DNA from 3 places in the Undibacterium sp. GrIS 1.8 genome. Region 1 is predicted to be linked to each of the others. Evidence: predicted binding sites of a transcription regulator. Region 1 holds the regulator's gene; each other region holds the start of a gene.
What was found. The regulator sigma-54, encoded in region 1, starts transcription at its own class of promoters, with help from an activator protein. The targets are predictions, from matches to a motif close to TGGCANGNAANCTGCTTT.

Region 1 (4,900 bases):
AGGCTTTGAGGTAAGTCCACATCTAGCCAGCATCCTCGACGCAGAATACGACCATTTGGGCGCGTGGGAGTCGAGCAAAGCGATCTTTTTTAAAAATGGCAAACCTCTGGTCGCAGGTGAAAAATTAATCCAAAAAGATCTGGCTGCATCCCTCAAGTTGATTGCAAAAGAAGGCGCGAGTGCTTTTTATCAAGGCGCCATCGCAAAGAAAATTGTTGCAGAAATGGCGCAGCATGAAGGCATCATCAGCGCAGAAGATATGAAAAATTATAAGGTCGTCGAGCGCGAACCCGTCAAAGGTAGTTATCGCGGCTATGAAATCGTGGCCATGCCGCCACCCAGCTCAGGCGGCGTACACATCGTACAAATGTTGCATATTCTTGAACACTTTCCGATTAAAGAACAAGGCAGTAATAGCGCACAAAACTTACACCTGATGGCGGAGACCATGAAGCTCGCTTATGCCGATCGTTCTGAATATTTGGGCGATCCCGATTTTGTCAAAGTACCGATTAAAGCACTGACATCACGCGCCTATGCTGATGAGTTATCAAAGAAAATTAATCCAGAACATGCAACGCCGTCCGATCAAATCAAGCCCGGTAAACTAGCGCCTTACGAAAGTGATCAAACTACCCATTTTGCTACAGCAGATCAGTATGGTAACGTCGTCGCAACTACCTACACGCTGAATCTGAATTTTGGTAGCGGCATCGTTGCTAGCGGCACCGGCATTACCTTAAATAATGAAATGGATGATTTCTCCGTAAAAGCGGGTGCTCCCAACGCGTTTGGATTACTTGGTGGCGATGCCAATGCGATTGCGGCATACAAGCGCCCGCTCAGCTCAATGTCACCGACAATTATTTTAAAAGACGGACGACCATTTCTGACCACAGGCAGCCCGGGGGGTAGCCGGATTATCACCACCAGTTTGCAAATTATTATGAATGTGATTGACCATGATATGAATATTGCCGAAGCCAGCATTGCGCCTCGCATTCATCATCAATGGATGCCAGATCAATTGCGCGTAGAAAAAGGGATCACTATCGATACCTTAAACATACTGGAGCAAAAAGGTCAGCATCTGAGATTGTCACCGACTATGGGGCGCACACAAACGATACAAATGAGCAATCAGGGATTTGATGGTTATTCAGATCCGCGCAATCCCGACGGAAAAACTTTAGGGTATTGAGGTTAAATTTAAATGCGTACAAGCTAATCTGTGCGGCTTAAAGAAATGAATAGCTACGAGTGTCGCTTATTTCTCCAGTACCCAATATAAATACTCTCCCCAGGTATATTTTAGTTGTCCATGTAATTACTGGACAATAAGCCATATTTATAAAAATAATATGGGAGTATATTTATATCAGCGCATAATCTTCGCAAAAAAATCAAGTGTTACGTAAACAAAAAAAGGACGCCGGATTGCGTCCTTTTTTGCTATTTTCTAATCGAAAAAGCGACTAAGTCATCTGCTTACACTGGCGTCGGATCGGGTATGTGTTTGATCGCGTCATGTTGATGATTTTGGATTTTGTCTTTATGTTTAATGACTTGTCGGTCCAGTTTGTCGATGAGAGTGTCGATGGCGGCGTAGAGATCTTGTGCCAGGCTTTCAACATGAATATCTTTGCCACTGATGTGCAGATTAATGTCTGCTTTATGGCGTTTTTCCTTTTCTTTGAGCTTGTCCACGGTCAGGATGACGGCGATATCAATTACTTGATCGAAATGCCGCCTGATACGTTCAAGCTTATTTTGCACATGTTCACGAATTGCAGGAGTTACTTCGAGGTGATGTCCACTGATGGTGAGATTCATACTACGCTCCTTGGTAATCTTACTTGTTACAAACATTTTGTCTTAACTCAATTAATGTAAATTTAATCAGACGATGAATTGGCAGACTAATACTTAAATTATTTATTGAGCTAAATTATATATAGCAACACACGAGGATATTTCAAGAACAAGTTACAAAGATTTGCGCAGGCTTACTGGCGGGATTTTCAAGGCCTCGCGATATTTGGCGACTGTGCGTCGCGCAATTACCATGCCTTGTTCTCCCAGCATGTCTGCAATCTTGCTGTCAGAGAGTGGGATTTTCTGGTCTTCTGCTCCTATCAACTGCTTGATGAGTGCACGTATCGCGGTGGATGATGCTTCCCCCCCTGCTTCCGTCGCGACATGGCTACCGAAGAAATATTTCAACTCAAACATACCATGCGGGGTCAGCATGTATTTTTGCGTCGTTACACGAGAAATAGTGCTCTCGTGTAAACCCAGTGTATCAGCAATTTCGCGCAACACAAGTGGTCGCATTGCAACGGCACCGTGCGTGAAAAAATTACGTTGTCTTTCAACTATCGCTTGTGAAACCCGCAAAATCGTATCAAAGCGTTGCCGCATATTTTTGATTAGCCAGCGCGCCTCTTGCAATTGGGAACCTAGCGTACCGTCACCCCGATTTTGCTTCATGATGCTGGCGTACATACTATTAACACGTAGCTTTGGCATCACATCTTGATTGAGTAATACTTGCCAGCCGTTCACTGTCTTTCTGACTATCACATCCGGCACGACATAATCTGAAGCCGCCACGGCAAATTCAGCACCCGGTTTGGGGTTACATTGACGAATAACCACTTGCGCTTCGCGTAAATCCTCGTCATCACAATTAAGGATTTTCTTCAACTTATTAAAATCTCTTTGAGCGAATAAAGTGATGTGGCTCTCAACAATTTTTTGCGCCAGCCGACGCGTCACAAAAGGAATTTTAGGAAAACGTTTAATCTGCAAGGCCAGACATTCGGATACATTTCTGGCACCGACACCGCTAGGGTCAAAGTTCTGCAACATGTTCAGCGCAAAGGATAATTCTTCCGGCTCAACACATAATTCCAATGGCAAGCTGGCATGAATTTCTTCAAGCGTTTCCATCAAATAGCCATTGGTATCCAAGGCATCAATCATCAGCTCAATCAGAGCACGATCACGGGGCTCGCGAATGTTCAATCGCATCTGCTCCAACAAGTGATCTCTGAGGCTAGTTTGTGCTGCTTCTAACTGCGGACGTCCGTCATCTTCTTCTGACGATTTGCTGCCTTGAGGAACATCATCAAAGCTCCACTCTTCTTCATTCGCGCTGGTGCTATCGGCAGAGGCAGCGACTTCGCTAAGCTCGGCATTTTCAGTACTGGCACTTGCAGTAGCTGCATCGCCATTCATTTCTGGCGCGGCGAATTCAGTTTCAGAATTATTCGTAGTCGCACTGATGGCGCCGTCGGCCAGCAAGCGCACTGCATTATCCATAGGATCATCTACCCGCTCCAACATGGGATTGTCGGAAAGTAGATTTTCTAACTCTTGATGTAGCTCCAGCGTGGACAATTGCAGCAAACGTATCGATTGCTGCAATTGGGGCGTTAAGGCCAAATGCTGGGACGTGCGGAGTTGCAGGCTTTGCTTCATCATCGTATGGCTTCCCGCTACATGCGGAAATGCTCTCCCAGATAAACTCGGCGAACCGATTCGTCTTTAATGATATCGTCTGGCTTACCAGTCGCCAACACAGCGCCCTGATTAATGATGTAGGCATGGTCACAAATGCCAAGAGTTTCGCGTACATTGTGATCTGTGATCAGAACGCCGATACCCCGGTTTTTAAGGAAGCGCACAATCCGTTGGATCTCAATGACGGCAATCGGATCGACGCCTGCAAAAGGCTCATCCAACAACACGAAACGAGGATTGGTTGCCAATGCTCTGGCGATCTCTACCCTGCGACGTTCACCACCCGACAAGGATAAAGCCTGATTTTCACGAATGCCGTCAATCTGCAATTCGGCCAGCAAGGTGTCTAAACGTTTTTCAATTTTCTTTTTACTCAGAAATTGATCGTTTTCATCTTTTTGTAATTCAAGAACTGCACGGATATTGTCTTCTACAGACAGCTTACGAAATACCGAGGCCTCTTGCGGCAAATAAGATAAGCCCAAGGTTGCACGTTTGTGTATGGGTAAGCGCGAGATATCAACACCATCAATATTGATCTCACCGGCATCAGAGGGTACCAGTCCAACAATCATATAAAACGATGTAGTCTTGCCAGCGCCGTTCGGACCTAGCAAACCGACCACTTCACCGCTCTTTACTTCCAACGACACGTCACGGACGACTTGCCGCGCGCCATAGCGCTTTTGCAAACCCTTAACTAATAATGTACTCATCTTATTCTTTGACTTTTTTGTCGGATTTTGGAGCCAAAATTAACGTCACACGTCCGCCACCGTCAACAGATTTTCCAGACGTATTATTAGTCGCCACGAATACATCGCTAAGACTGTCGTAGGATAAAAAGTCGCCCTGCTGTTCCTGTGTGACGGTTTTACCTTCAAGATATTTCACGTCAGCCTTAGAAATAAATTTTACTAATTCTGTCCTGGTGTCATATTCGACCCGGTCTGCTACACCTTCTACCCATAAGTCTGGACCGCCGTCACGCTTTTGACGGAAAAATACTTTGCCGCCCGCAACAGCATAGAGAACAGCACTCTGCGTTCCATCTTGTGCGGTTGTCACGACAGCGCGCTCGGCTTTGACTAACAAGGTACCTCGGGTCAAAACGACATTCCCCGTGATGGTAGATACGTTTTTCTTCCCTTCGGAAATAGAATGATCTGCGGTAATTTCTGTCGGCTTATCGGCATCCGCTTTTTCAGCAAATGCCGCCGAATGTAAAACTACTGCACTGACAGCACATAAAAAGCCGCCGATCAGATGCTTGAATTGTTTATTGTGGAAGCTCATTACTTGCTCTCCATTTTGATTAATTAGATGTTTTTTGCTTCGTGCCTGACTTCGCACCTGGCTTAGTAAAATGCATGTG
Region 2 (4,900 bases), on a different contig from region 1:
TATTCCGAGTGACCATTTTGGATTGCGGGCAACAGAAATTGCAATCAAAGGAACACTAAGCGAGTTGACGATACCTCTGGCAGCCCAAATTTCTGGATTAACCGCGCGAAACAACATCGCATCGCTGTACAGATAAAAATCATAGGCAAACAAGCCGCCTATACCAAGGCAGGCAAATTTAATTCCCCATCGCCCTTGATCAGACATATTTCTAAAAAATTGCTCGACTAACAAAAGACCAATCACGGCCATGGCAACTCGGCCAAAAGTATCACTAGCGAGACGAATCTGTTCACGAAATACGCTCTCCGAGCTAGCGTGCACATAAATAGTGGCAACAAATAGCGTCACCAAAAATACCAAAATAAAACGTGAATAAGTTGTGGCTCGCGACCAGGAAAATACTTTAGGAGGAGCCTGTGGATTGAGTAATACGAGTAAAAATAAGATCCAGCTCGCTCCTCTAGCAACTTCTAAAGACTGCGAGAAAAGTGATAAAGGAATACCCGTTAAAGCATGATAAGCAAGAATGGCAGACGACCACGCAGTCAGCATGCAGGCAATTGTCAAGGACAGCCAATGAAGCCGGCCTCGCCATAAAGTCATCAAAACAATGGATAACAGTAAAAACGCTGATGCAGCGATGGTGTAACTAAGCGAAGCGACACTAATCAGCATCTAATCTACTTTCTTGAAGCGGGCGTGTTACCTAGCACCTTTGCCTAGCAAAACGACCTGTACTGTTTCCAACAAAATCAAAACATCTAAAAAAAGACTATTGTTTTTGACGTAATACAAATCATATTGCAGCTTTTGCAAAGAATCTTCTACCGAGGCTCCGTAGGCATATCTCACCTGAGCCATACCGGTAATACCTGGCTTAATGCTGTGCCGCAAATTATAAAAAGGAACATCTTTGCATAGCTGATCTACAAAGAAAGGCCTTTCAGGGCGAGGGCCAACAAAACTCATTTCGCCTTTCAAGACATTCAGTATTTGAGGTAATTCGTCAATGCGCAACTTGCGGATGATCTTACCGACTCTAGTAACACGTGGATCATTCGTTGTTGCCCATTGCGGATTACCAGCTCGCTCAGCATTCGTACCCATACTACGAAACTTCAAAACCATATAGGTTCTGCCGTCTTTCCCGACTCGCTCTTGCTTATAAAGGATGGGGCCACGATCTTCCAAATAAATAAGACAAGTAGTAATTAACATGACAGGCGACGCCAACAAGAAAATAATCGCACTGACGAATAAATCAAAAATCTGTTTAATAATTCGCCGCAAAAAATTCTGATTAAATCCATCACCAAAGACGAGCCAGCCAGGCTGTAAAGACTCAACGCGAATTTGACATGCCTCGCGCTCAAAAAAGGCCGCAGCATCAATCACTCTCACGCCACTTAATTTGCACTCAAGCAAATCATCAATCGGAAATTGTGAGCCACGTCGATTTTGTACTGCAACCACAATTTCATCTGCATTATATTTTTCAGCAAGGGTACTTAAGCGAGTGTTCGCGGGGAAAAAATTGACATTAACAACCTGGCAATCTTCATCACTAACTGGCATAAAGCCTAATATTTCATATTCATGATGGGCTGAATTACTCAAAGCAAGTTCACAACACTCCTTTGCAATAGCGCCACTTCCAAGAAAGATAATCCTTGACCGTAAAACGCCAGATTGCGATGTCTTAAATATTAAAACTCGCGCCACCAAAATGCCGATAGCGGCAATAACCAACACAATACCCAGCATACCTCTGCCAATATACAAAGTCGGCAGCACATAAAATACTAAGGTAATGAGGATTAATGCCATGGCAAACGAAGGCATCAGACGAAGAAATGTATTACGAATACCCTCTCTAAAATTGATCTGATACATGCCCAATGCACTCATGCTAAATACGACTGCAAAGGCAAATACACAGGCAGTTTGAAAAAAACTATTAGACGAGGATGAAAACGGAAGTTCATGATCAACATCACGAATCATTGCTCCAAAATAAACTGATACCAGCGAAATGCTGAATTCAATCAAGAGCAAAATCGAAGTGATACGTGATACGTGGTGGTTGGCGATTCTAAACATCTATGCTCCACAGCCCAGCAACAAATTAATTGCAAAAAAAACATTATTCATATAGAGATTACTATATTTTTTGCAATTTTTACAGTGATTAATAAAAATGAAATATATTCTGCGCAGAATGCAACAGCCCAGAATATTTTTACCATTACTTAAGTAAAGACTGGTAAATGCAAAAAAGCTGCCTGATTACTATCAGGCAGCTTCCAACAAAAAAACTTGTTTTATATTATTTTGCTTTACGGCGCAGACTAGCCAGACCTGCCAAACCCAATCCCAACAAAGCGATAGATGCTGGCTCTGGAATTTTATTGGATCTGATTGGATCATTGATCAAACCGGTGAAGCATTGACCTGCGCTGATCTGTGCGCTTGTGCAAACACCCGAACCAGCATCAGCACCGTTGTCACTCAAAGTATATTTACCGTCAAAATCGTGTCCGAATTGAGCGTTTGTATTCCATGAGCTGTAAGCAGTTCCGCCAACAACATCACCGAAAAACGAACCCTTGCCGTCAGCTGGCAAGTTTGTAGAAGTCGCTTGCTGTACCAACGTTGATTGAGTTTCATCAGCTGTTGGATCAAATCCGCCAGCAACATTAACCAATTGCTTTCCTGCACCAAACACTACTTGCAAATAAGCTGGGCCGAGACCTGCAAACGCTGAATAGCTATTGAATCCTGTACGATCGTTTGGATTTGCGTTGAAATCGGAATCCAAAGCATTAATCTTTGTTGCAGAGCGATATACATCCAAATGGATCAATCCATCTGAAGTGCCGCCAGTCGCACCAATGTTGTAGATATTAAAACCGGATGCAGTTGAGACGATATTCAAATCTGCAATGCCGTAAATCATGTAATACAAATAACTACCATCAGACAAACCAGCAGCCCAGGATTTGCCGCCTGTACCCAAGATCTGAGTAATTGAGCCTACACCCCAAGTTGTTTCGTTGCTGCCAGCTGTTGTATTTGTTTCAGTTGTTAAACCGACCAATTTGATATTCAAATTGCCAGTAAGATCATCCAAAGTTGTTGCACCGGCTGACAATGATGCCAAGCCCAAGGATGTTGCTGCTATCCATTTTTTCATGTTCATATTAGTTCTCCACATTTGTTTAGGGCGCGGTTAATTGAGCGTCGACGTCATATAAGCAAATGCTGTGCCACTATTTACCGTTAATATATTCTCATAGGAGAACCCAGTACAAATATCGGTTTTAATGAAAAAAATCATCCTATATTTAGATCTGCTGTAAGAAAAATCGACAGCTTTAAAATGTAAATAAACAGGCTATTTGTCTATGGAGATGCCGCATGGAAATAGCTGTTATCTCTATTAATTACCTACCGGAACGTTAACTAAATTTCACCACTTATGCTTTGACATGTTATATGCTTGTGTGAGCTTAAAACAGTCAATTTTGCAAACATATTCGAGGACATTATTATGACTACCAGTTTTAATTATGATTATTTTGTAACTCGGAATAATGGCTATGTGGATCTGACGACCCAAAAAAAAATCAGCGAAACCACGATCTTGATTGCAGGTTGCGGCATTGGCAGTAGCGTCGCCGTTTGTGCCACGCGGATGGGGTTTTGCAACTTCGTCTTAGTCGATGGCGACGTCGTCGATGCGCATAATCTAAACCGACAATTTTATGATTTTGACGATATCGGCAAACCCAAAGTTGAGGCCTTGAAACGTCAAATTTTACGCATCAACCCTGAGGCTAAGGTTGAGGCGATTTATGCCTACTTAAATAAAGATAACACTGCAGATATCGTCAAAAAAGCTAATATCGTTTTTGATACTGTCGATTTTCTTGATCTCGAAGCAATCCTGAGTCTACATACGGCAGCCAAAGCATTTCACACAGAATTGTTCACGGCCCTGTCTATCGGATATGGCGCTGGAGTTCTTTATTTCCCCTCAGATTCTGGTATTTCATTGACCGATTTAATTGCGAATGACATTCAAGACAGTCAGGGTGAAGGGGATGCGAGTTATGCCAATGTTTTTGCGAAAATAATGAATCGAATTGGCGCTCATTTAGACAAACAAGTCGTGGAGCAGGTGGCAAAAGCGTTAACCATTATGGAAGATGGCAGACCTTGCCCGGCATCACAAATAGCGGTTGGTAGTTTTACGATTGCGGCGATGGCGGTATCGATGATGCATGACGTTATTGCTGGATTAAAAGTGCCAAGCGCACCGCAAATGGTGGTACACAGCTTTAGAAATAATCAAACTAAACTCATCAACATTACCGAGTAATTATTTTCGATTCTGGTCTATCGATAAGCTTAAAAATTAATCTGATTACTAAAATTAATCCGACTCAGATCACCTTCCTTGCTAGGTGCGACGCTTAGTTAGGCGCTGCCAGAAACTACCTAAAAAGGTAAAAAAAACGATCTTAAATGGAATAGGCTGGTCGTTAAACCATGCTGCTAAAAATTTATTTTCTCTTTGCAGACGCTCTTCCAATTCATTTAAATCAACGATAAATGGGGTAACAGGTCCGTAATAATCAGTTTGCGGTCCAATGGGTACAAACCTGAATCCCATCTTATCTAATGAACGTGCGAGTGACCTCTCCATTGCTGCATACCAAAAACGAATTCCATTTTGGCGGCTATACCGATACATTTCCCTATACAGGCCTAACAATAGTAATGGGCTATTGCCTCTGCGAGTCTTCCCGCCTTGGTTAGGTTTAATAGTTGCAGAGCTACCTTTTTCTAAAAAGTCTTTGGACACACCTTCCATTGAATCACCTCGACGTCGACG
Region 3 (4,900 bases), on a different contig from region 1:
GCGCGATCGGCAAGTAACTGAAAGTAAACCACAATACGATAAACAGCAGAACGGCGGTGAACTTAGCACGCTCAGCAAATGCGCCGATGATCAGACCGCATGTAATCGCTGCAAATGTCGCTTGGAAAGCCACATAGACAAACTCAGGAATCACAACACCTTTACTGAAAGTTGCCGCAGTAGAGAAAGTTGCTTTAGCCGGATCCCAAATACCGTTGAGGAAAAGGCGATCAAACGAGCCAATAAATTTGCCACCTTCTGTGAATGCCAATGAGTAGCCGTAAATGCACCACAGCACGATAATCACTGCAAAAATCATGAAGACCTGCATTAAGATTGACAGCATATTTTTAGAACGAACCAAGCCGCCGTAGAACAAAGCCAAGCCTGGAATTGTCATCAAAATGACTAACAAAGTAGATACCATCATCCAGGCAGTATCGCCCTTGTTGGCAACAGGTGCAGGTGCTGCAACAGCGCCAGAAGCGGCTGTAGCATCTGTCGCCGCTGCCGGTGCTACTGGTGCCACGGCAGCACTGGCCGCTGCGGATGCCATTTCAGCAGGCACTGATGCAACGGCTGGCGCAGTAACAGCAGCAGTAGAAGCTGGTGCATCCACTTTGGCAGATGCTTCATCGGCTGCGATTGCCGACGATGCAAAGCCAACGGACAGGAACAAGGCGCTAGTTATCAACGCTTTGCAGAATGTTTTTTTCATGTGTGATCTCCCTGATTCCACGATATCGGTCACAGTGCGTCGTTGCCGGTTTCACCGGTACGAATACGCACAACTTGTTGCAAGTCATAGACAAAAATTTTGCCGTCACCGATTTTCCCGGTACGAGCAGCAGTCTCTATCGCTTCAATAGCACGATCAACAATCGCATCATCTACCGCAGCTTCAATTTTTGTCTTAGGCAAAAAATCGACGACATATTCAGCACCGCGATACAACTCGGTATGCCCTTTTTGACGTCCGAAACCCTTGACTTCAGTGACTGTAATCCCTTGCACACCAATAGCAGACAGTGCTTCTCGCACCTCGTCTAGCTTAAAGGGTTTAATAATGGCGGTAATCAGTTTCATGCTGACCTCTATTTAATAAATGTTTTAGAACGACTTCAGTGCGGAGAAAACTACGCTTGTCTTACCGGTAAATTTGCCGGCAGGAGTAAAGTACAATTTTTCGTCAGCGTTAGTTCCGATAGCGGCAAGGCTAAAAGTAACGCCTACAAATTCTTTAGTCACACCGATTTTCCAATCTGTGTAGGAAGAAGCACTATTGTTTTTGACTGTTTGGTGGCCTGCGTGCAAATTCAGTGTGTAACCAGATTCTGGTACGACTTCTACGTTGGCACCGATATCAAGATAACCGCTGTTTTTACTATCGACGAAACCGAAAAGATTCGTCACAGAGTGTGAATATTTTGCATAGACCGGACCGTAGCCAACTTGACCATAGATTTCCGTCGTGTTTGCATTTGCAAAACCTGGCACGCTACCTAGTCCGTTGGATGGATATACGTAGGAGAGAAAACCAACATCATAAGAAACGTCTTTAACGATTTCGCCACGTTTGCCACCATAGATATCCCACTCGATATTGCCGTCACCACCAGCATCTTTAGTCCATTTGATCGTTGATAACCAAGTACCAGCGTAAAAACCTGTTGGGTTATGTGTATAGTCAGCACCGCCTTGTAAAGCGGGATTTAGACGAGATTGCGAAATGCCGCGATAGCGGTAATCGCTTACACCACCAATATTGAAACTAACTTCGTTGTCCGGCTTAGCATCTTCTGCATGGGCTAAACTCGCGCCAAATGAGGCTGCTACTGCGACTGCTAATAATAATTTTTTCATCGTACTTTCCCATTTTTAGTTATGTTACGGTTTAAAAAACTTTTATCATTCGTACCATTAGCAGGAGTCGTGCCAAGTCTGGATTTAAACAAAATAAAATTTGCTAATTTGATGAATCATCCGCAGCAAACATCGTAAAAATTCATATTAGAGGGAGCATCTAAGTTCATAGATGTGTTTGTTACGTTATGATTTCACTCTGCTTAGCGTATAGTTAGGTATTAAATAGGCAATACAATTCTGGACATCAAGAAAAATGCACCAATACTTGGCGCCATAAAATTACACACCTAAATTAACTGCACTAATTTTGTGCATAAAAATCGACCAATAGGAAATCAATATGAACAAGCAAGATTTTTTTAGTGATATTCAAACCAAAATTAACCAGGTGTTAGAAAATTCACCAGCCAAAGACATTGAAAAAAATGTCAAAGCGATGATGAGTCAGGGTTTCTCCAAACTGGATTTGGTTACCCGGGAAGAATTTGATATCCAGGCGCAAGTCCTGGCAAAAACCCGTGCCAAGTTAGAGGCATTAGAAGCGCGCATCGCTGCGCTAGAAGTACCGGCCGATAAAACTTAAACACTAAGCTCAAACAATAATGTCACTCGCCGTACTGAAAAGCCGTGCCCTTACCGGGATGGAAGCACCAGAGGTCACTGTGGAGGTGCATCTGGCAAATGGTCTTCCCTCGTTTACGATTGTGGGTTTGCCCGAAACTGAGGTCAAAGAATCTAAAGATCGCGTCAGAGCGGCTTTGCAAAATGCGCGGTTTGATTTCCCTACCAAGCGCATCACTGTCAATCTGGCACCCGCAGATTTACCTAAAGTATGAACAATATTTTTATTTGAGAATGCACATCGCTATATGCGAATAGCACATAGATAAATAAGAACCTATGGTCGAAAAGAAAGAACGCGCCGCTTTTCATCCTCAATTTTACGTCGACGGCTTGGCGCGAATTTTGTGGATCGGGCAACTGAAAAAGGTAAACGAACACAAAGGCTCATCTTGGATAAGAGTCTATTGGATTGAAATTGAAAGTAATGTCCATCATCCTAATTTCAACCATTGTGCTCCAGCTGCTGATGCAATAGTCCAGAATATAGATTTACCAATCGGTTATTTACCACTGATTCATATAAATGCAATATTGCACAAAGGCTTAGTCGTAAGTCCCTGGAAAGACGGAAAACTGCCCTTCGAATGTCGGTCAAACGGCCGCAGTAAAATTGATTTCTCAAGGGGAAATTTAACGGTATTTAATCGGCGAGAAATCGACGAGCTAAATGAGCCGATCTTAGCCTTCAAGGCAGATCGTTTAAAGGAGATGCCGGACTCAAATGCAAAGTGCATTGGCGTTCGCATTGGAGAGGATCCATACGCAATTATTTTTCCTTGCGCTGAAATTTTACGTTTTTTCTATTGCACTTCTTCCACCATGGCAAACGTGTTATTCGATGGACGTATTTTTGAACCAGAGAAGCACTTATTTGATGCCTTAGAAGGAAGGTCCTTTGGACCTTTAGAGGGACACGTTTTCATCACATTAAGAAAGCAAATGCTTGATAGTGATGCAAAGATCATTGCATCATTTTTTTCTGACCCCAAAGTGCTTAGTGCTGCGCAGTTAATACATCTGGAAGCCATTCGTAAAGAAGGTATTTATAGAGATGTTCTCGCCTATCCACCAGTAGATGGTGAGGTAGACCTTGAGTTCTTCTATATACCGATCAAAACAGGTGGAAAAACTCGTATTTTTGTTACTAAATTGATTAAGAGCTATCATCAAACAAACTTCAATACTTTAGAGTTTGACCGCGAAAACAACTTTGAGGATGCGCCAAGTAATAAAGATGGCGAGGTAGACGAGGTGCCCTGTGATTTAGAGGGAGATCCGGCGGAAGCAAATCCACCAACCATGGCGGACGGCACTTACATGGATCCTCGCCTGGCAGCAGATTTTAGGAGAATCGAATTAGGGAGCAGATTTCCCGAAATAATGAGTATTCCATGGAATAAAATCCCCGCATCAAAAACAAACCTACCTGCTCGACGTCGCAGACTGCGTAATGTAACGTCTCTCTTACGTAGTTTAACAACGGCTAAAGGAAACGGTAAGGGCGAATCTCTAAGGAAAGTAAACATTCAAGCTCCGACTGATTTCGAGTCTGAGCCCACAGAATCTAACGAGATATCACGTGAAATTGGCAGCATGGCTTATCAAAGAACCATTCGCCTTTTGCAAAATGCAGTTGATGAGAAAATTGTAACCGTTACGTTTTTAGAAGGAATATTGCCGCATTTCACTATTATTGATGGCGTTTATTTCAACGTATACCCTTCTAATTTTAGAAGCTATTTCCCGAGACAAATGTTTCATTTAATAAGCAAAATGCCTCTTAAAGCTCGCTTTGTCTTGATCGCAGAATTAAAAAAAGGCGAAGAAATACGGTATTTGGTCGATTTCCAGCAAAGAAAAGAGCAGGAACTTAGTTATCAAGTGTTGTGGGTAAGAGACGGAAATAGCTCAACGGAAATATTGAGAAAGTTAAAAGAAGCTCTATTTGCTTATGCGGCAACAAAAACAGTCGGAACGAAAGCCTTCATCAACGTAGCTGGTTTGAATTGGAGCTCATTCAAACATAAACCAGAAAAAGTTTCTGGTCAGTGGATTGTGAATCAGACGTTTGGAGCGAAACCTAAAAATTAAATAGCGTGCCTAATTGAAACGTCTTTACCAGCATGGCGGCTTGGAGTGCACATGCAAGTGCTAAAACTCAATATATGTATGTCCCAAGCCTGTACGGAGCTCGCTTCATTTAGAGATGACCTGCCCGAGGCACTTGCACTAGTGCGGAGTATTTATCCAGCGTTGGTTATCTTTGAACTTTTTATGCTTCATATAAAGCGAGCGTCGACAATTTGTTGCTGCAATCGGCTAATAAGCGCTTCTTTTTCGATTTGTTCGCCATGAGGAGCACTTTGTATAAGCTCTTCAATTTTCGTAATAAAAAAAACGGAATTTTTGT

Region 2: AAKU64_RS12715 (PEP-CTERM sorting domain-containing protein) is a predicted target of sigma-54. The motif match lies at 3,255-3,272, and genes of this name have one in related genera.
Region 3: AAKU64_RS00040 (TorF family putative porin) is a predicted target of sigma-54. The motif match lies at 1,921-1,938, and genes of this name have one in related genera.

What each region holds. Positions count from the first base shown of each region.
Region 1 covers NZ_JBEONQ010000006.1:79,146-84,045, forward strand. The annotation lists gene ggt (gamma-glutamyltransferase) at 1-1,201, shown strand, start outside; gene hpf (ribosome hibernation-promoting factor, HPF/YfiA family) at 1,489-1,833, opposite strand; gene AAKU64_RS04395 (RNA polymerase factor sigma-54) at 1,987-3,483, opposite strand; gene lptB (LPS export ABC transporter ATP-binding protein) at 3,501-4,241, opposite strand; gene lptA (lipopolysaccharide transport periplasmic protein LptA) at 4,243-4,821, opposite strand; gene lptC (LPS export ABC transporter periplasmic protein LptC) at 4,841-4,900, opposite strand, start outside.
Region 2 covers NZ_JBEONQ010000024.1:5,212-10,111, reverse strand. The annotation lists gene prsK (XrtA/PEP-CTERM system histidine kinase PrsK) at 1-678, opposite strand, end outside; gene AAKU64_RS12720 (TIGR03013 family XrtA/PEP-CTERM system glycosyltransferase) at 706-2,103, opposite strand; gene AAKU64_RS12715 (PEP-CTERM sorting domain-containing protein) at 2,330-3,202, opposite strand; gene AAKU64_RS12710 (ThiF family adenylyltransferase) at 3,554-4,384, shown strand; gene AAKU64_RS12705 (PEP-CTERM/exosortase system-associated acyltransferase) at 4,466-4,900, opposite strand, start outside.
Region 3 covers NZ_JBEONQ010000001.1:5,433-10,332, forward strand. The annotation lists gene AAKU64_RS00030 (ammonium transporter) at 1-718, opposite strand, end outside; gene AAKU64_RS00035 (P-II family nitrogen regulator) at 748-1,086, opposite strand; gene AAKU64_RS00040 (TorF family putative porin) at 1,111-1,863, opposite strand; gene AAKU64_RS00045 (accessory factor UbiK family protein) at 2,207-2,449, shown strand; partial or broken gene AAKU64_RS00050 (magnesium chelatase domain-containing protein) at 2,469-2,696, shown strand; gene AAKU64_RS00055 (hypothetical protein) at 2,767-4,581, shown strand.